DNA from 3 places in the Ruminococcus bovis genome. Region 3 is predicted to be linked to each of the others. Evidence: riboswitches for the same ligand, from Rfam matches in the RefSeq annotation. Region 3 holds a riboswitch; each other region holds the start of a gene.
The links. A riboswitch is a leader RNA that binds a small molecule or an ion and turns the genes downstream of it on or off. The one in region 3 is predicted to bind thiamine pyrophosphate.

Region 1 (5,372 bases), 630 kb from region 3:
ATGGATAATAAATAAAAAGGAAAGTTTTAATATAAAGGTGATTATATGTCATTTCCACAAGACAAAATTAGAAATTTCAGCATAATTGCTCATATCGACCATGGTAAATCCACACTTGCCGACCGTATTCTTGAACAGACAGAATCAGTTGCAAAGAGAGAAATGGAAGACCAAATTCTGGACGATATGGACCTTGAAAGAGAAAGAGGTATCACCATTAAGGCTCACGCAGTAACACTACTGTACAAAGCAGATGATGGTGAAACTTATCAGTTTAACTTAATTGATACTCCCGGTCATGTTGACTTTAACTATGAAGTATCTCGTTCACTTGCAGCTTGTGAAGGTGCTGTGCTTGTTGTTGATGCCAGTCAAGGTATTGAGGCTCAAACCCTTGCTAACACATATCTTGCAGTTGACGGTGGTCTTGAGATTGTACCGGTTGTTAACAAAATCGACCTACCAAGTGCCGATCCGGACAGAGTAATTAAAGAAATCGAAGATGTTATCGGTATTCCGGCAGAAGGTTGTCCTTGTGTATCAGCAAAGACAGGACTTAACATTCACGATGTTATGGAAAGAATTGTCAGTGATGTACCTGCTCCAACAGGTGACTACAACGACCCACTAAGAGCATTAATCTTCGATAGTTACTACGATAGCTACAAGGGCGTTATTATTTATGTTAGAGTTAAAGACGGTCAAATTCATCCCGGTGATCAATTTAAATTAATGGCAACAGGCAGTACATTCCAAGTTGTTGAATGTGGTTATATGAGAGCAACTTCTCTTGAACAGAGAGATGGTCTATATGCCGGTGAAGTTGGTTATATTGCAGCATCTATCAAAAGCCTACAGGATGCCCAAGTTGGTGATACAGTTACTCTTGTATCCAATCCGGCAGAAGAACCACTACCGGGCTACAGAGCAGCACAGTCAATGGTATTCTGTGGTATTTATCCGGCTGACGGTGCAAAGTACGGCGACTTACGAGATGCACTTGAAAAATTAAAGCTAAATGATGCATCACTAACATTTGACGCAGAAACTTCTGTTGCTTTGGGCTTTGGTTTTAGATGTGGTTTCTTAGGTCTGCTTCATATGGAAATTATCCAAGAAAGACTTGAAAGAGAATACAACCTTGACCTTATTACAACTGCACCATCAGTTAGTTACAGAATTACAAAAACCGATGGTACTGTTGAAATGATTAGTAACCCTACCAACTACCCTGACCCTGCACTTATTGCAAAGGCTGAAGAACCTATGACTGATGCTCATATTTATGCACCATCAGAATATGTAGGTAACATTATGGAGCTTTGTCAGGATAGACGAGGTATCTTTGTTGGTATGGATTACATTGACTCAGACAGAGTTGATATTCACTATGAAATGCCACTTGCTGAAATTATTTATGATTTCTTCGACACACTAAAAAGCAGAACAAGAGGCTATGCATCCTTTGACTATGAACTAAAGGATTACAGAGAAAGTCAGCTTGTTAAACTTGACATTATGCTAAACGGTGAAGTAATTGACGCACTATCATTTATTATTCACGCAGATAAAGCATATGGCAGAGCAAGAAAAATGGCAGAAAAACTAAAGGAAAAAATTCCAAGACAGTTGTTTGAAGTGCCAATTCAGGCTTGTATCGGTGGCAAGATTATTGCCAGAGAAACTGTTAAGGCTATGCGTAAAGATGTTCTTGCTAAGTGTTACGGTGGTGACATTACTCGTAAAAAGAAACTACTTGAAAAGCAAAAAGAAGGTAAGAAGAGAATGCGTCAGCTTGGTTCTGTTGAAGTTCCACAAGAGGCATTTATGGCAGTTCTTAAACTTGATTCAGACTAATTTACAACATTATATAAAGCTAAAAGCCTAGGGTTTTATTCCCTAGGCTTTTTGCTGTAATAGTAGATATATGTTAAATACTTATGCTCTCTTTAATACGCTGACTGTGTCTTTTCTAAAGTCAAGAAAAAGTGCAACAAGTACACCAACAACAATTGTTACGATAGTTTCAGGTATCATATATGTTGCGTTGTATGTTACTGAATATAGCCAAGCAGGTTGTCCCTCAGGTGCCCAAATATACCATACTGCCCAACCTGAAATAAAGTGACAGATATATCTTAATGCACAAGCAAGAAATGAACCTAAAGCAATTTCAAGTGGTTGGTTGTGGAATTTATCTCTAAAAATACCGGCAAAACCTATTACACCAAAAGCTACAAGGTAGTCAAACATAATAATTAATATAACTGCTAAAGCCGATGTACCGTAAGAAAGGTTGTTTGCTCCAAGTACCATTTGTACAAGTCCATAAACAACACCGGTAAGTACTCCCCACTTCCACTTATAACGGTAAGCAATCAGTACTAGTGGCAACATACTGCAAAGTGTTACACTGCCACCAAAAGGTAAGTTCGCAAACTTAATCATACTTAACACAGTAGCAAGTGCAATCATAATAGCACTTTCACACAATCTTAAGATAGTCTTTTTTCTCATTTCCATTATTGTTCCTCCCAAAATAAAAAAGCACTATGCAGACGCACAGTGCCATAAAAATCCTATCTTAAAGCTCCCTACGCCGGCATTATCCGAATCAGGTTAAGGGTCTAAGGCACACACCTTACTCTCAGCCACTTTTGTAGCTCCCCTGTTTGATTTGCAACTATAATATCATTAAAAATAATATTTGTCAAATACTTTTTGTAAAAATATTTAGAAACACAAAAAGGAACATACCTTGTTGGGTATGTTCCTTATGTCCTTCCAAATTAAAATTAAAATTTTATCCGTAAGTATTACATCTTAGTAAGCCACCTATATTTATCACATATGTGACAATGGAATTATAATAAAAGTTAAAATAAAAATTCTTAATTAATTTTTCGTATTAATTAAATTATTTAATTTGTTTGTGTAGATACTTTGAACAATTAAGTTCAATTTTTTAAATATTCAATTGTAATTTACTTGATAAAATTAGGCTTTTTTACCGAACAAAGCCACCATATCAAGGTTTTCAATGTCGGGAATTGGTTGTTTCTTCTTAACATTATCGTTATTTGATTTGCTAATTGTTGGTTTGCTAGATCTATTCATATATAATACAATCCCAACACATGTAGCTAAAAGTAAAGTCATTAAAACCAAAACTACGGCAAGAACTATAATCCCATGGTACATCGGTAATACCTCCTTGTAATACACTGTACGCTTATATAATAACACTCTAGAATGTTTATATCTTGTTTACTATTTCTTTTCTTCTTTAATTAAATAATACCACATAAATATAAAATGTCAATGGTTTTTTTGAAAAAAGTTAAAAATTTTTATATCAAATTCACTAAAGGCTTATAATAGTAAATTTATTCATAGTAAATCTATATTTTGTTCATAAACTAAGCCTTGCAATGGTAGTTCTTCAATGCCATAAGCAGTTGCAACAAGTTTTCATAACCACAGAACTGATATTCAGTCAGCTTACCCATCTTCTGTAATCTTATAGCCAAAATCTCCTTAGTTACACCAAACATATCAGCCATTGCGTTAAACTTTATAAAGTTTCCTTTATCCACAACAGGATTGATAACATTCAACTTATCAACACCATAAACCTTGTTAAAAACTAAGTTGATAGTTTCCTTTGGCATCAATATTTCTAATGCTAAAGTAGAAGTGATACCTTCAACAATATCATCACTTGGTGCATCTCTCAAAGTGATAGACTTTTTACGGTACTTTTCACCATACAAGTCACTATTAATACGGTTAAGAATTAAGAAAGAAATTCCACACATTGTTACAAAGTTTCTGTGACCACTACTGCCCTTTAGCAACTGTTTATTCATATAAACAGTCTTGTTGTTAAGGGTTACTTCCCTTTCACCTATTTCGTCTTTCACATTACACAAAGCAACTTTGCCCAGAACTTCTTTATCGTTAAAGTCAACATACTGAATCTTAATACCCAACATATTTGCTACATTCTCAGGACTAACCTTAAAGACTTCATTACTGCTAATGTTATAAACATTCATATACTGCTGTACAATACTATATGCAATTGTTTCTATATTCTTCTCTGTTAAATAAGCCATAATAATCTCCTTTACAATTTTACTATATAATAAGTTAATTAATTTCTATATTTTTCTAGCTTGGTTATAGTATAGTTCACCACTTTGTTATTACTGTTAGTAACAGTTGAATTATAAATGTGTTTTGTGTGAAAAGAAAAAACACATTACAAAAGGCAAAACACCGAACCTAATGTTCGGTGTTTTTGACTTAATGAAAAAAATGAGGGGTTTTTCAATGTTTTATTTGAGGAGATAAAACAATGTATCTAAAGCTCTGTATCTCTTTAGTACGCTTATAGTATATAAAGTCAATATGTTTTTCATTTTACAAATAATTGAAATATACTTGTAATTTATGTGAAAAGTATTAGAAAAACTATCTGTAAAAATAACAAAGCACTGAGCTTGTGGATAACTCAGTGCTTTGTGTCTTTCATTAAAAATGAGGGGTACAATGTAAATCTTATTGATTACATTGAGGAGGGTAGAACAATATACTGAAATGGTTGCGGCTCCATTTCTTTAGTACGGTTATAGTATAACCCTACAATTTGTTTTTACTGTTATAATAATTTGAAATATATCTGTCAGTTATGTGAAAACTATGAGAAAATTTCATTATTCATCTATGCTAACTTAAAAATATCAATTAAGAATATCCACACCATACCATAGTAAGTTACTACTGCAACAAGGTCATTTATTGTTGTAATCAGTGGACCTGAGGCTACTGCAGGGTCAACCTTAATCTTGCTAAAGAACATAGGAACTAATGTACCTACCAAACTTGAAATAACCATTGAGGCTAAAAGTGAAAATCCAACACAACCGGATACTAAGAAAGAATATCCAAATGTATTACCTTTAAACAAGAAAATATACAATCCTACAAAAATAAATGACATAGTTCCAAGTAAAAGACCATTAGAAAAACCTACTCTTACTTCCTTAAACATCAGCTTAACTTTGTCAGATGCTTTTAAGTTTTCATCCATAAGTACACGAATTGTAACAGCCAGTGACTGTGTACCTACATTACCTGCCATATCAAGGATTAGTGACTGAAAACATATTACAATAGGAATAACTGCAACAACTGTTTCAAACATACCTACAACTGAAGAAACACCCATTCCTAAGAATAACAAGATTATTAACCAAGGCAATCTTTTCTTTGTACTTTGCAAAGTTGTTTCGTTTAAATCTTCTTCAGCAGTCAAACCACCTAGCTTTGCATAATCTTCACCAAGTTCTTCATCAACAACTTCAACA
Region 2 (5,372 bases), 690 kb from region 3:
AACAGTATGAAAACCTAGGAAAGGTTCTGGCTGAGTTTCTGTATTATTAAAGCCGCAATCAGGACAGATTTGTTCATCGCCTATTTCTTTCATACAGCCCATACATAGTGCCATACTTCTCACTCCTTTTAGTTATTTTTACACTATTATCTTAGTTTAATGCTTAAAACATTATATCATAGTAAAGGTACATATTCAAGAAAATTTATTACCTTTTGATGTTACAGTTTTGTTAACTAATAGGTGATTTTTTCTTTTCTCTGTCAAATTTTGTATTATTTATTATTATATACATATAGCTTATTTATAGAACTTTTAATAATAAAAATAAAATCCACTAATAGGTTGTATCTTTCCTACTAATGGATTTATTATATAATTTATTATTCTGTAAAAGAATTTAGATATTCTTGTGGATTAGTACAATTCATTGCACTGCTCATTATACAACCACCACTTGCACCGGCATTTCTAATCTTTGAAAAGTTTTCCGGTGAGATACCACCTATTGCATATACAGGGATTGAAACACTTCTGCAAACTTCTTTTAGAAAATCAAGTCCTCTACCCGGCAAACCTTTCTTGCAATCAGTATCAAAAATATGACCTGCTGTAATATAGGTACAACCAAGTTTCCGGGCTTTTACTGCATCTTCTACCGAATGACAAGATGCACCTAAAATTTTGTACTGTGATTTTTCTTTATCAGTAAGTGTTGCAAGAATATGCAAAGGTAAATGCAAAGCATCATGATTTAGCTTTTCTGCAACTTTAGGAAAATTATGCAAGATACATTGAGTATTATATTTATTGCAAATTTCAATTACCTTTTTAGCTAAATCTTCATAGTCACTTTCCGGCAAATGTTTTTCTCTAAGTACAATTGCCTTAGGTTTTGCTTTTGCTAATTTTTCTATGCGTAATAAGTAATCTTCTTCACAGATTGAACTGTTGGTAATAACAATAATATCAGACATATAGGTAATCATTTAGAACAGGTTGCAAGCCTTCAACTGTAATTTCATCATACATTTTCTTTAGGCTACGGTTATCATTAATTTCAAACTGTTCATCACCTTGTTCTTCTTCTGTTTCTTTACCACTATACTTACTTTCGTGATCACCGATACCGGTAGATACACCGGCAGAAACTTTTGTTGCTGCAATCTTTACAATACCGTTTCTAAATTCTGCACTTTCTCTTGAAGAAACTGTAATACCTACATATGGTAAGAAAATACGATATGCACATAGAATTTGGCAAAGTTGAGTTTCGTGTACATCAAGTGGATTAATCTTTTCATTATTGATAATCGGTCTTAGTCTTGGACAAGACAAGGACATTTCTGCATGAGGGTACTTTCTCTGTAAATAATACACATGAAGTGCACTTGCTAAAGCATCTTTTCTAAAATCTGATAAGCCTAAAAGTGCTGAAAAAGCAACACCTCTCATACCACCTCTTAATGCTCTTTCTTGAGCATCAAAACGGTATGGCCATACTCTCTTATGACCTAGTAGGTGAAGTGTTTCGTATTTATCGGTATCATAAGTTTCTTGGAATACTGTTACATAGTCAGCACCACATTTGTGAAGATACTCATATTCATCAGTATTTACAGGGTAAATCTCAAGTCCTACCATACGGAAATACTTTCGTGCTAATTTACAAGCCTCACCAATATACTCTACATTGCTTTGACCTCTGCTTTCACCGGTAAGAATTAAAATTTCTTCCATACCACTATCGGCAATAACTTTCATTTCTTTTTCAATTTGTTCCATTGAAAGTTTCATACGGTTAATATGGTTGTAACAGTTAAAGCCACAATAGACACAATAGTTTTCGCAATAATTTGCTATGTATAACGGTGTAAACATATATACAGTATTGCCAAAATGCTTACTTGTTTCTACTCTTGCTCTTTGAGCCATTTGTTCTAGGAATGGTTCTGCTGCCGGTGATAAAAGTGCCTTAAAGTCCTCTATAGAACAAGTTTCATGTTCAAGTGCTTTTCGTACATCTTTTGCAGTATATTTTGAATAGTCATATGAATTCATATGGTCCATTACATTCTTACAAACATCAGACTCAATAACTTCCATACCCGGCATATATTCCATATGATTTTTACGGTATGATGGGTCATTCTCCAGTCTATGTTTCTTCTCAAGTGCTTTTGGTGACAAAAACTCTGAGTCAATTAAAAATTCATTTTCCATTAGTAGTCACCTCTTAGTTACGCAAGAAACCTGTTAATGGGTCTGAAGAAGATGCACCACGAGTCAGAACTCTGCCTAATCCTGATAGATATGCCTTTCTACCGGCTTCAATAGCATTCTTAAATGCTGATGCCATTAATGGTAAATCACCGGCAGTAGCTAAAGCTGTATTTGCCATAATTGCAGATGCACCCATTTCCATTGCTTCACAAGCCTGAGAAGGTTTACCGATACCGGCATCTACAATAATAGGTAAATCAATTTCATCAATTAGAATTTGAATAAAGTCTTTAGTAGCTAAGCCTTTATTTGAACCGATTGGTGAAGCTAAAGGCATAATTGATGCTGCACCGGCATTAACTAAATCACGAGCAACATTTAGGTCAGGATACATATAAGGCATTACAACAAAACCCTCTTTTGCCAGAATTTCTGTAGCCTTAATAGTTTCTTGGTTATCAGGAAGTAGGTACTTACTATCTCTCATAATTTCAATCTTTACAAAGTTACCACAACCAAGTTCTCTGGCTAGTCTTGCAATTCTTACTGCTTCATCAGCATTTCTTGCACCACTTGTATTAGGTAGTAATGTAACACCCTTTGGAATATAATCAAGTATATTTTCTTGTTCCTTAGTATTTGCTCTACGAACTGCAAGTGTAATAATTTCAGCACCGGCATCCTTAATAGCTGAGTCAATAAGTTTCATAGAATACTTACCTGAACCTAAAATAAATCTTGAGTTAAATTCATGACCACCAATGATAAGTTTATCATTTTCCATTATAATTTCCTTCTTTCAATGTATATCAAGTTTGTTTTATTTTTCTTAAAAAAATTAACCTCCACCCATAAAGCTAACAACTTCTACTACATCACCGTCTTTTAGTACAGTTTCATCATAATCAGCCTTTGAGATAATCACTTCATTACATTCAACTGCAATAGTCTTTGGGTTATAATTTGCAATTTCAAGATACTGTGAAACAGTTTTTCCTGACATATCAACTTCTTTACCGTTAATTGTTACCACTTTTACACCTCCTACAAGTAAAAAAAGAAGCTACCCTATGTTTGGGTAACTTCTCAAAATACATTAATCAATATATCCCTACGTTGGCATTATCCAAATCAGGTATTGGTCGAAGATTATATCTTCCTCTCAGCCTGTAACACAAGCTCCCATAATTTTACTTTAATAATATTATACTCTTATTTATTATTATTTTCAATAGTATATAATTTTATTTTACTTTTTACGCCGTTTTTTCGCCGTTTTCTTTTAAAGAAATAAAAAAACACCCATAGGTTAGCTAAAAGTGGCTTACCTATGGGCTTTTCTTTGGTGGAGATGAAGGGGCTCGAACCCTCGACTCCCACAATGCCATTGTGGTACTCTCCCAGCTGAGCTACATCCCCATTCGATAAGATAATTCTATCACAAGGTAATGAAAAAATCAAGAATTATCTTTTATAATATCTGCTACTTCAACAGGAATTACCTTTTGTAATGAAGATAGTGGCAACTCAACCTGGTTACCTACCCTACCTGCTGAAAAGTAGATAGTATCATAGTCATTGGCAGTTTTATGGATAAAAGTTTTAAACTGCTTTTTCATACCGATTGGTGAACAACCACCATGGATATATCCTGTTAGTGGTAAAAGTTCTTTTTGGTGAATCATCTCTATTGACTTTTCTTTTGCAACTTTGGCAGCTTTCTTTAAATCAAGTTCTTTATTTGCCGGTACAACAAATACATAATGTTCTTTACTTTTACCAACAGTTACAAGTGTTTTAAAAACCTTGCCTACTTCTTGATTAAGAGCATTTGCTACTTCTTCTGCGTTAAGTTTTGTATTATCATAAGCATAGTGAGAATACTCAATTTTCTTTTGGTCAAGAATTCTCATTACATTAGTTTTTTCTTGTTTCTTTGCCATAATATCACCACTAATTTTTGCTCATCATATTATAAGATGTTTTTACTGCGTCTTCAGAAATATCACAAAACAGCTCATACACATTTACATTGCTGAGAACTTTATCAAGAACAGTTAATAAACTTGACATTTTCTGTTTATCATTAATGCAAAGTGTTTGTGGCAGGAACTTTCCTATAGCTTTCTTGGTAGTTATTTTATTGATAACATTTTCTTTGCCTTGGTTAATACAACAAATACCCTTTAGTGGCACTAAAATATTTTTATTTATATCGTGTTTACCTGAAAAAGGTGTACCACAAGCATATATCTTATTATCAATTATTCTGATAACCGGTTTGTCGTCATTTATCATAACGGCTCTGTCACCAAAATATTTCATCCACAAAGCACAATGGGTAGACTTTCCTGTACCACTATTTGCAGTAAAAAGATAGGCTTCATTATCAACAGATATTGCTGATGAATGAAGAAGTATTCCGTCATAATCTAAGATTGCTTCATAAAATAACATTCCATAAATTACATACTCAGCAAGTGACCTTGATATATGAGGAAAAGAAAGGATATAGTTATCTATCCTTTCTTCTGTAACATTAAGAGTTATGTCTGGTTTTAAATTTTGATTTTTTGCTAAATATTTTTCAGAACGAGTAATTGTCTGTTTATATTTTGGTTCATAATAAACATTTAAACCACACATATTATATAGCATAAAAACCTCTTATTTATAATAAGTTAATAGGATTGCTCTGCCTCTGTTGATTGTGATTTCAGCTTCATCATCAACAAAAACATTGCTAATGCCACGAGATACATTATATGTTAAAGTCTTGTTGTTTAACATATATTCTGCACCTTTATATGTAACATTTACACTTTCACAACCATAAGGGAACACTGAGAAAATAAGGCCTTTCTTGTTGTTCATTTCGTATGAACCTTCCTTTAGGATACGAATTTCCTCACCGTTGTTTCTTGCAATACCGTTATAGTTATATTCTGAGAGAAATGCCAGAGTTGCAATATTTGCAAATGTATGGTCAGTTCTACCACCGATTGAACCTAATAGTAAGAAGTCCTTATAGCCTCTACGGATACATTCCATAACACAATGTTCTGTATCAGTATCATCCTTATGGGTATTTAGCTTAACAACTTCTGTGTTCTGTGGTAGTTCTTCCTTTAGTGAATCAAAGTCACCGA
Region 3 (5,372 bases):
ATGAAACTGAAAAGGCTATCGGTGATTTATCTAATGAAACTAAAGCCATTAACTACAGATATTCTGCTAACACAAATGTTTTGGCTAATATAAAGAGAGAAAATGAAAATCTTATCAAAGCCGAAAGAGAATTTAAGCTGATTTCACCACTTGCAAGTACTGCCAATGGTGGTATTGGTGTTAACAAGATGGAGCTTGAAACATTTGTACAGTTAAATTACTTTGACCGAATTCTTGCTAAAGCAAATAAACGATTAATGGAAATGACAAGTGGTCAGTATGAGTTAGTTCGTCAGACAGAGTCAAGTGATGGCAGAACAAAATTCGGACTTGACCTTAATGTATATGACCATCATTGTGGTGGAGAGAGAGCAATTAGTTCACTTTCAGGTGGTGAGTCCTTTAAGGCAGCACTTTCATTGGCTTTGGGACTTTCTGATGAAATTCAGTCCTCAGCAGGTGGTATCAAGATAGACACAATGTTTGTTGATGAAGGCTTTGGTTCACTTGATGATGAATCATTAAGACAAGCAATGAATGTACTTATTAAACTTTCCGGTAGTAACCGACTTGTAGGTATTATCTCCCATGTAACAGAACTAAAGGATAGAATTGATAAACAGATTGTTGTTACCAAAACCCCTAATAAAGGTAGTAAAATTGAAATTATTTGTTAAATTATATATATATATATATATACTAGTTGACTTTTTTAATGTGCATATGGTAATATTTAGATGAAATATATATTATTTTTATCAGTTTTTAAAATAATATATTAAATATGCTAAATATTAAGGAGGCAAAGGTATGAAAAAATTATGTTCATTGTTTCTTGTTGTGTTACTTGCTTTCGGTATGCAATCAGTAGTATTTGCAACAGAAACAGAAAATCAATCAAAGCCATATACACAGAGTCAAGAATTTTGTGATGCTATTAATAATTACATAATTAGTCTTGGTATTGGTGCTGATTATGGTTTTACTTTTGACAGAGATGGCAAGTATGTAAACCTATTTACTGTTGATTACATTAACAGTGAAAATTCAGAAGTAAAGGTTTATGATGAAAATGCCGATTATGTTCTTTTCAACATAAAAGGTAAAAACCAAAGTAGCAAAACTATTCTTTTAGGTGATTATAGTTTCACTACCGAGTATTATTTCCATCATACTAACAAAACCGGTTATTGCCTTTATAAAGATGGCAAAATCTATAGCATAAGTGATGCAGTAGATAAGGGTATGATTGATGTAACAACTCTTGTTGAGAAGTTACCTAACTCAACTAAGGTTGATACAAGTGGTCTTTCTTATTCAAAAGAATTTTGTGATGCAGTAAATAAATATATTGATGATAGTGGTTTAACATCATATTATTTTCCAAGTGGTGAAGTAGGCTTTAATGTAAGTGATATTCATTACGGCAATACTGTAACTATTTATAATGAAACTGCTGAATATATTGTTTTTGGCATTGACGGTGTAATGGATGCTGAGTCAAAAGAACTTATCGGTAATTATGAATTTAATCATAATAATATGTATAGTGCTTACAATCCTTGTGGTTACTGTGTTTATAAGGATGGCAAAGTTTATTCAATTAAATCTGCAGTAGATAGCAAGATTATTGATGTTGAAACTTTAGCAAAAGCTATTCCAAACACAACTAAAATTGAAGAACCAACTAAACCACAACCAACTAAGCCTGTAGTAAAGACACCTAAGATTTCTGCTACAAAAGTTACTCTAAAGTCTGCTCAAACCAGAACTTTAAAGGTTACTAACGGAACAGTAAAGACTTGGTCAACTTCTAGCAAAAAGATTGCTACTGTGTCAAAGGGAAAGGTTGTTGCACTAACTAAAGGTAGAGTAAGAATTACTGCAACACTTACAAATGGTAAGAAACTTTATTGTTATGTAACAGTTACTACTTCTCCTAAGTTAAGCAGAACTACTTTGAACTTGAAGAAAGGCAAAACTGCTACAGTAAAATTAACCGGTAAAGTTGCAAATATAAACAATAAGTATTACAACACTAAGGTTGCAAAGATTGTTTCAAAGGCTAATGCAACTTCTATCAAAGTTAAAGCACTAAAGAAAGGCACAACTACTCTAAAGATTAGAGTTAACGGTGTAAATGTGCTAAGACTAAAAGTTAAAGTAAAGTAAAATTTTAAGTGATTTATAGAAACATACCTTAATTAGTATTAGGGTATGTTTCTTTATTTTACAGTTGACAAAATTCTACATTTAGTAGTATATTAGTAGATAGGGAGTTTGCAAATTAGCAATCTGAGAGGAAGTTGACAACTTCGACCTAGTACCTGATTTGGATAATGCCAGCGTAGGGAAATAATTGACTTATTTGACGGGTATGCCTTTGGTGTACCCGTTTTTGTATGTAAAATATTTTAATTTATATGTTTGGAGGTAACAATTATGCTAGGTAATTGCCTTGATAATGTTAGAAAAAGTGTTCCACTTGTACACAACATTACTAACTATGTAACAGTAAATGATGTTGCAAATGTACTTCTTGCTTGTGGTGGCAGTCCCATTATGTCTGATGAACCTGATGATGTAGCAGATATTACATCAATCTGTGGTGGTCTAAATATTAATATCGGCACACTTAATAAGCGTTCAATTGAGGGTATGTTTATTGCCGGTAAAAAGGCTAATGAGCTTAACCACAAGGTTCTTCTTGATCCTGTAGGTGCAGGTGCATCTGCACTTCGTACAAATACTGCAGTTAAGCTAATGGAAGAAATTAAGTTTGATGTTGTTCGTGGTAACATTTCAGAAATCAAAACTTTAGCTTTAGGCAGTGGTACAACTAAGGGTGTTGATGCTGATGTGGCAGATACTGTTACAGAAGATAACCTTGATTCATCAGTTAAGTTTGTAAAGAATTTTGCGAAGAGTATCAACTCAGTAGTAGCAATTACAGGTGCTATTGACCTTGTTAGTGACGGTGAAAAGTGCTATGTAATCCGTAACGGTGAGGCTGATATGAGCAAAATCACAGGTACAGGCTGTCAGCTTTCAGGTATGACAACTGCATTTATTGTAGCTAATCCTGACAATGTACTTGAAGCAGTAGCTTCAGCAGTTTGTACAATGGGTCTTGCCGGTGAAATTGCAAAAACAAGAATGGTTCAGGGTGACGGTAACTCAACATACCGTAACAGAATTATTGATGCTATCTATAATATGGATGGTGAAACATTAAATAAGGGAGCAAAGTATGAATTGCGATAAGAAAGATTTACTTCTATATGCAGTAACCGATAGATATTGGTTAAATGGTGAAACTCTTTATAGCCAAGTAGAAAAGGCTATTAAAGGTGGAGCAACATTTGTTCAGCTTAGAGAAAAGAACCTTGATGAAAGTTCATTCCTAGAAGAAGCAAAGGAAATTCAGAAACTTTGTAAAGAATACAATGTACCATTTGTAATTAATGACAATGTAGAAATAGCAAAGGAAATTAATGCTGATGGTGTCCATGTTGGTCAAAGTGATATGGAAGCACAGAATGTAAGAGAAATTCTAGGGGATGACAAAATCATCGGTGTATCAGCTCAAACAGTAGAACAAGCACTACTTGCTGAAAAGCATGGTGCTGACTACCTAGGTGTTGGTGCAGTTTTCAAAACAGGTTCAAAGGATGACGCTGAAGAAGTTTCTCATGATGAACTTGAAAGAATTTGTAAAGCAGTTTCAATTCCTGTAATTGCAATCGGTGGCATTACTCATGATAATGTAAAAGAACTTGCCGGTAGAGGTATAGTGGGTATTGCAGTTATTAGTGCGATTTTCGGTCAAAAAGATATTGAAAATGCTACAAAAGAATTAAAAGCAGAAACCTTAAAAACAGTAAACAATGATTAAGGGAGCAATATTTGATGTAGATGGCACTATACTGAATTCTATGGGTATATGGAATGATGTAGGTGCAATCTACCTTAGAAAAAAGAACAAGATTCCAAAGGAAGGTTTAGGGGAGATACTTTACTCTATGAGTTTAACTGAGGGAGCAAAGTATATGATAGACAATTACTACCTTGATAATTCTGTAGAAGAAATAATCGAAGGTGTACTTTCTATAATAAATGACTTTTATCTTCATGAAGTACAAACTAAGAATGGAGTAGTTAATTTACTTAAATTTCTTAGAAAGAATAATATCAAAATGATTGTTGCCACTTCAAGTGACTATAATCAGATTGATAAAGCCTTTAAAAGGCTGAAGATTCGTAATTTCTTCACAGATATTCTAACTTGTGAAACAGTAGGAAAAAGTAAGTCTTATCCTGATATTTACCTAAAATGTGCAGAAATTTTAGGTACAAAACCGGAAGAAACTTTGGTATTTGAAGATGCATTATTTGCCATCAAAACGGCAGAAAAAGCCAACTTCAAAGTGGTAGGAGTATATGATCCTGCTGAAATGAAAAATAAAAATAGTATACAAAGCCTTGTAAAATATTACATACAAGACTTTAGTAAAGTGGCAGATTGGGGGCACCACCTTCTGTCACTATAAATAATTAATGCGAAAAAAGGAGATTATTATGAGAACAGCATTAACAATCGCCGGTAGTGACTCCGGTGGAGGCGCCGGTATCCAAGCAGATATTAAAACAATGATTACAAATGGAGTTTTTGCCACTTGTGCAATCACTGCTTTAACTGCACAGAATACTTTAGGCGTAACAGGTATTATGGATGTGGATGATGAATTTTTGGGTAAAGAACTTGACGCAGTCTTTACAGACATTTATCCGGATGCAGTAAAGATAGGTATGGTTTCTTCATCAGCACTTATTAAGAAAATTGCCGAAAAGCTAACTTTCTACAAAGCTAAGAACATTGTTGTTGACCCGGTAATGGTGGCAACAAGTGGTTCAAAGCTGATTAGTGATGATGCTATTGAAACACTAAAGAACAATTTGTTTTCTTTAGCTACTGTACTTACTCCAAATATCCCTGAGGCAGAGGTTATCTCTGAAATGAAAATCACTAATGAAGATGAGATGATTGAGGCTTCTAAAATTATTAGCGAAAAGTACAACTGTGCTGTCCTACTAAAAGGTGGACACAAAGTAAATGATGCAAATGACTTGCTATATAGAAATGGCAGTTACAAGTGGTTCTATGGTAAAAGAATTGATAACCCTAATACTCACGGTACAGGTTGCACACTATCAAGTGCTATTGCCTCAAACCTAGCTAAGGGTTACGACCTTGACACATCAGTTTCTCGTTCAAAGGAATATATTTCAGGTGCATTAGGTGCAATGCTTGACCTTGGAAAGGGTAGTGGACCTATGAACCATGGATTTGATATTTCAAGTGATTATGTTTT

Region 1: another riboswitch for thiamine pyrophosphate. It lies ahead of thiT (energy-coupled thiamine transporter ThiT); the one in region 3 lies ahead of thiM (hydroxyethylthiazole kinase).
Region 2: another riboswitch for thiamine pyrophosphate. It lies ahead of thiS (sulfur carrier protein ThiS); the one in region 3 lies ahead of thiM (hydroxyethylthiazole kinase).

What each region holds. Positions count from the first base shown of each region.
Region 1 covers NZ_CP039381.1:1,082,061-1,087,432, reverse strand. Annotated here, with positions in the region: gene lepA (translation elongation factor 4) at 46-1,857, shown strand; gene thiT (energy-coupled thiamine transporter ThiT) at 1,939-2,523, opposite strand; TPP riboswitch at 2,575-2,680, opposite strand; gene E5Z56_RS05070 (ImmA/IrrE family metallo-endopeptidase) at 3,420-4,118, opposite strand; gene mgtE (magnesium transporter) at 4,727-5,372, opposite strand, start outside.
Region 2 covers NZ_CP039381.1:2,409,243-2,414,614, forward strand. Annotated here, with positions in the region: gene E5Z56_RS11410 (PASTA domain-containing protein) at 1-114, opposite strand, end outside; gene E5Z56_RS11415 (thiamine phosphate synthase) at 384-977, opposite strand; gene thiH (2-iminoacetate synthase ThiH) at 970-2,223, opposite strand; gene E5Z56_RS11425 (thiazole synthase) at 2,237-3,007, opposite strand; gene thiS (sulfur carrier protein ThiS) at 3,062-3,256, opposite strand; TPP riboswitch at 3,315-3,419, opposite strand; tRNA gene E5Z56_RS11435 (tRNA-Ala) at 3,567-3,642, opposite strand; gene ybaK (Cys-tRNA(Pro) deacylase) at 3,681-4,166, opposite strand; gene E5Z56_RS11445 (hypothetical protein) at 4,177-4,881, opposite strand; gene E5Z56_RS11450 (thiamine diphosphokinase) at 4,891-5,372, opposite strand, start outside.
Region 3 covers NZ_CP039381.1:1,714,589-1,719,960, forward strand. Annotated here, with positions in the region: gene E5Z56_RS08035 (AAA family ATPase) at 1-677, shown strand, start outside; gene E5Z56_RS11785 (Ig-like domain-containing protein) at 811-2,172, shown strand; TPP riboswitch at 2,263-2,371, shown strand; gene thiM (hydroxyethylthiazole kinase) at 2,443-3,264, shown strand; gene thiE (thiamine phosphate synthase) at 3,251-3,895, shown strand; gene E5Z56_RS08055 (HAD family hydrolase) at 3,888-4,550, shown strand; gene thiD (bifunctional hydroxymethylpyrimidine kinase/phosphomethylpyrimidine kinase) at 4,579-5,372, shown strand, end outside.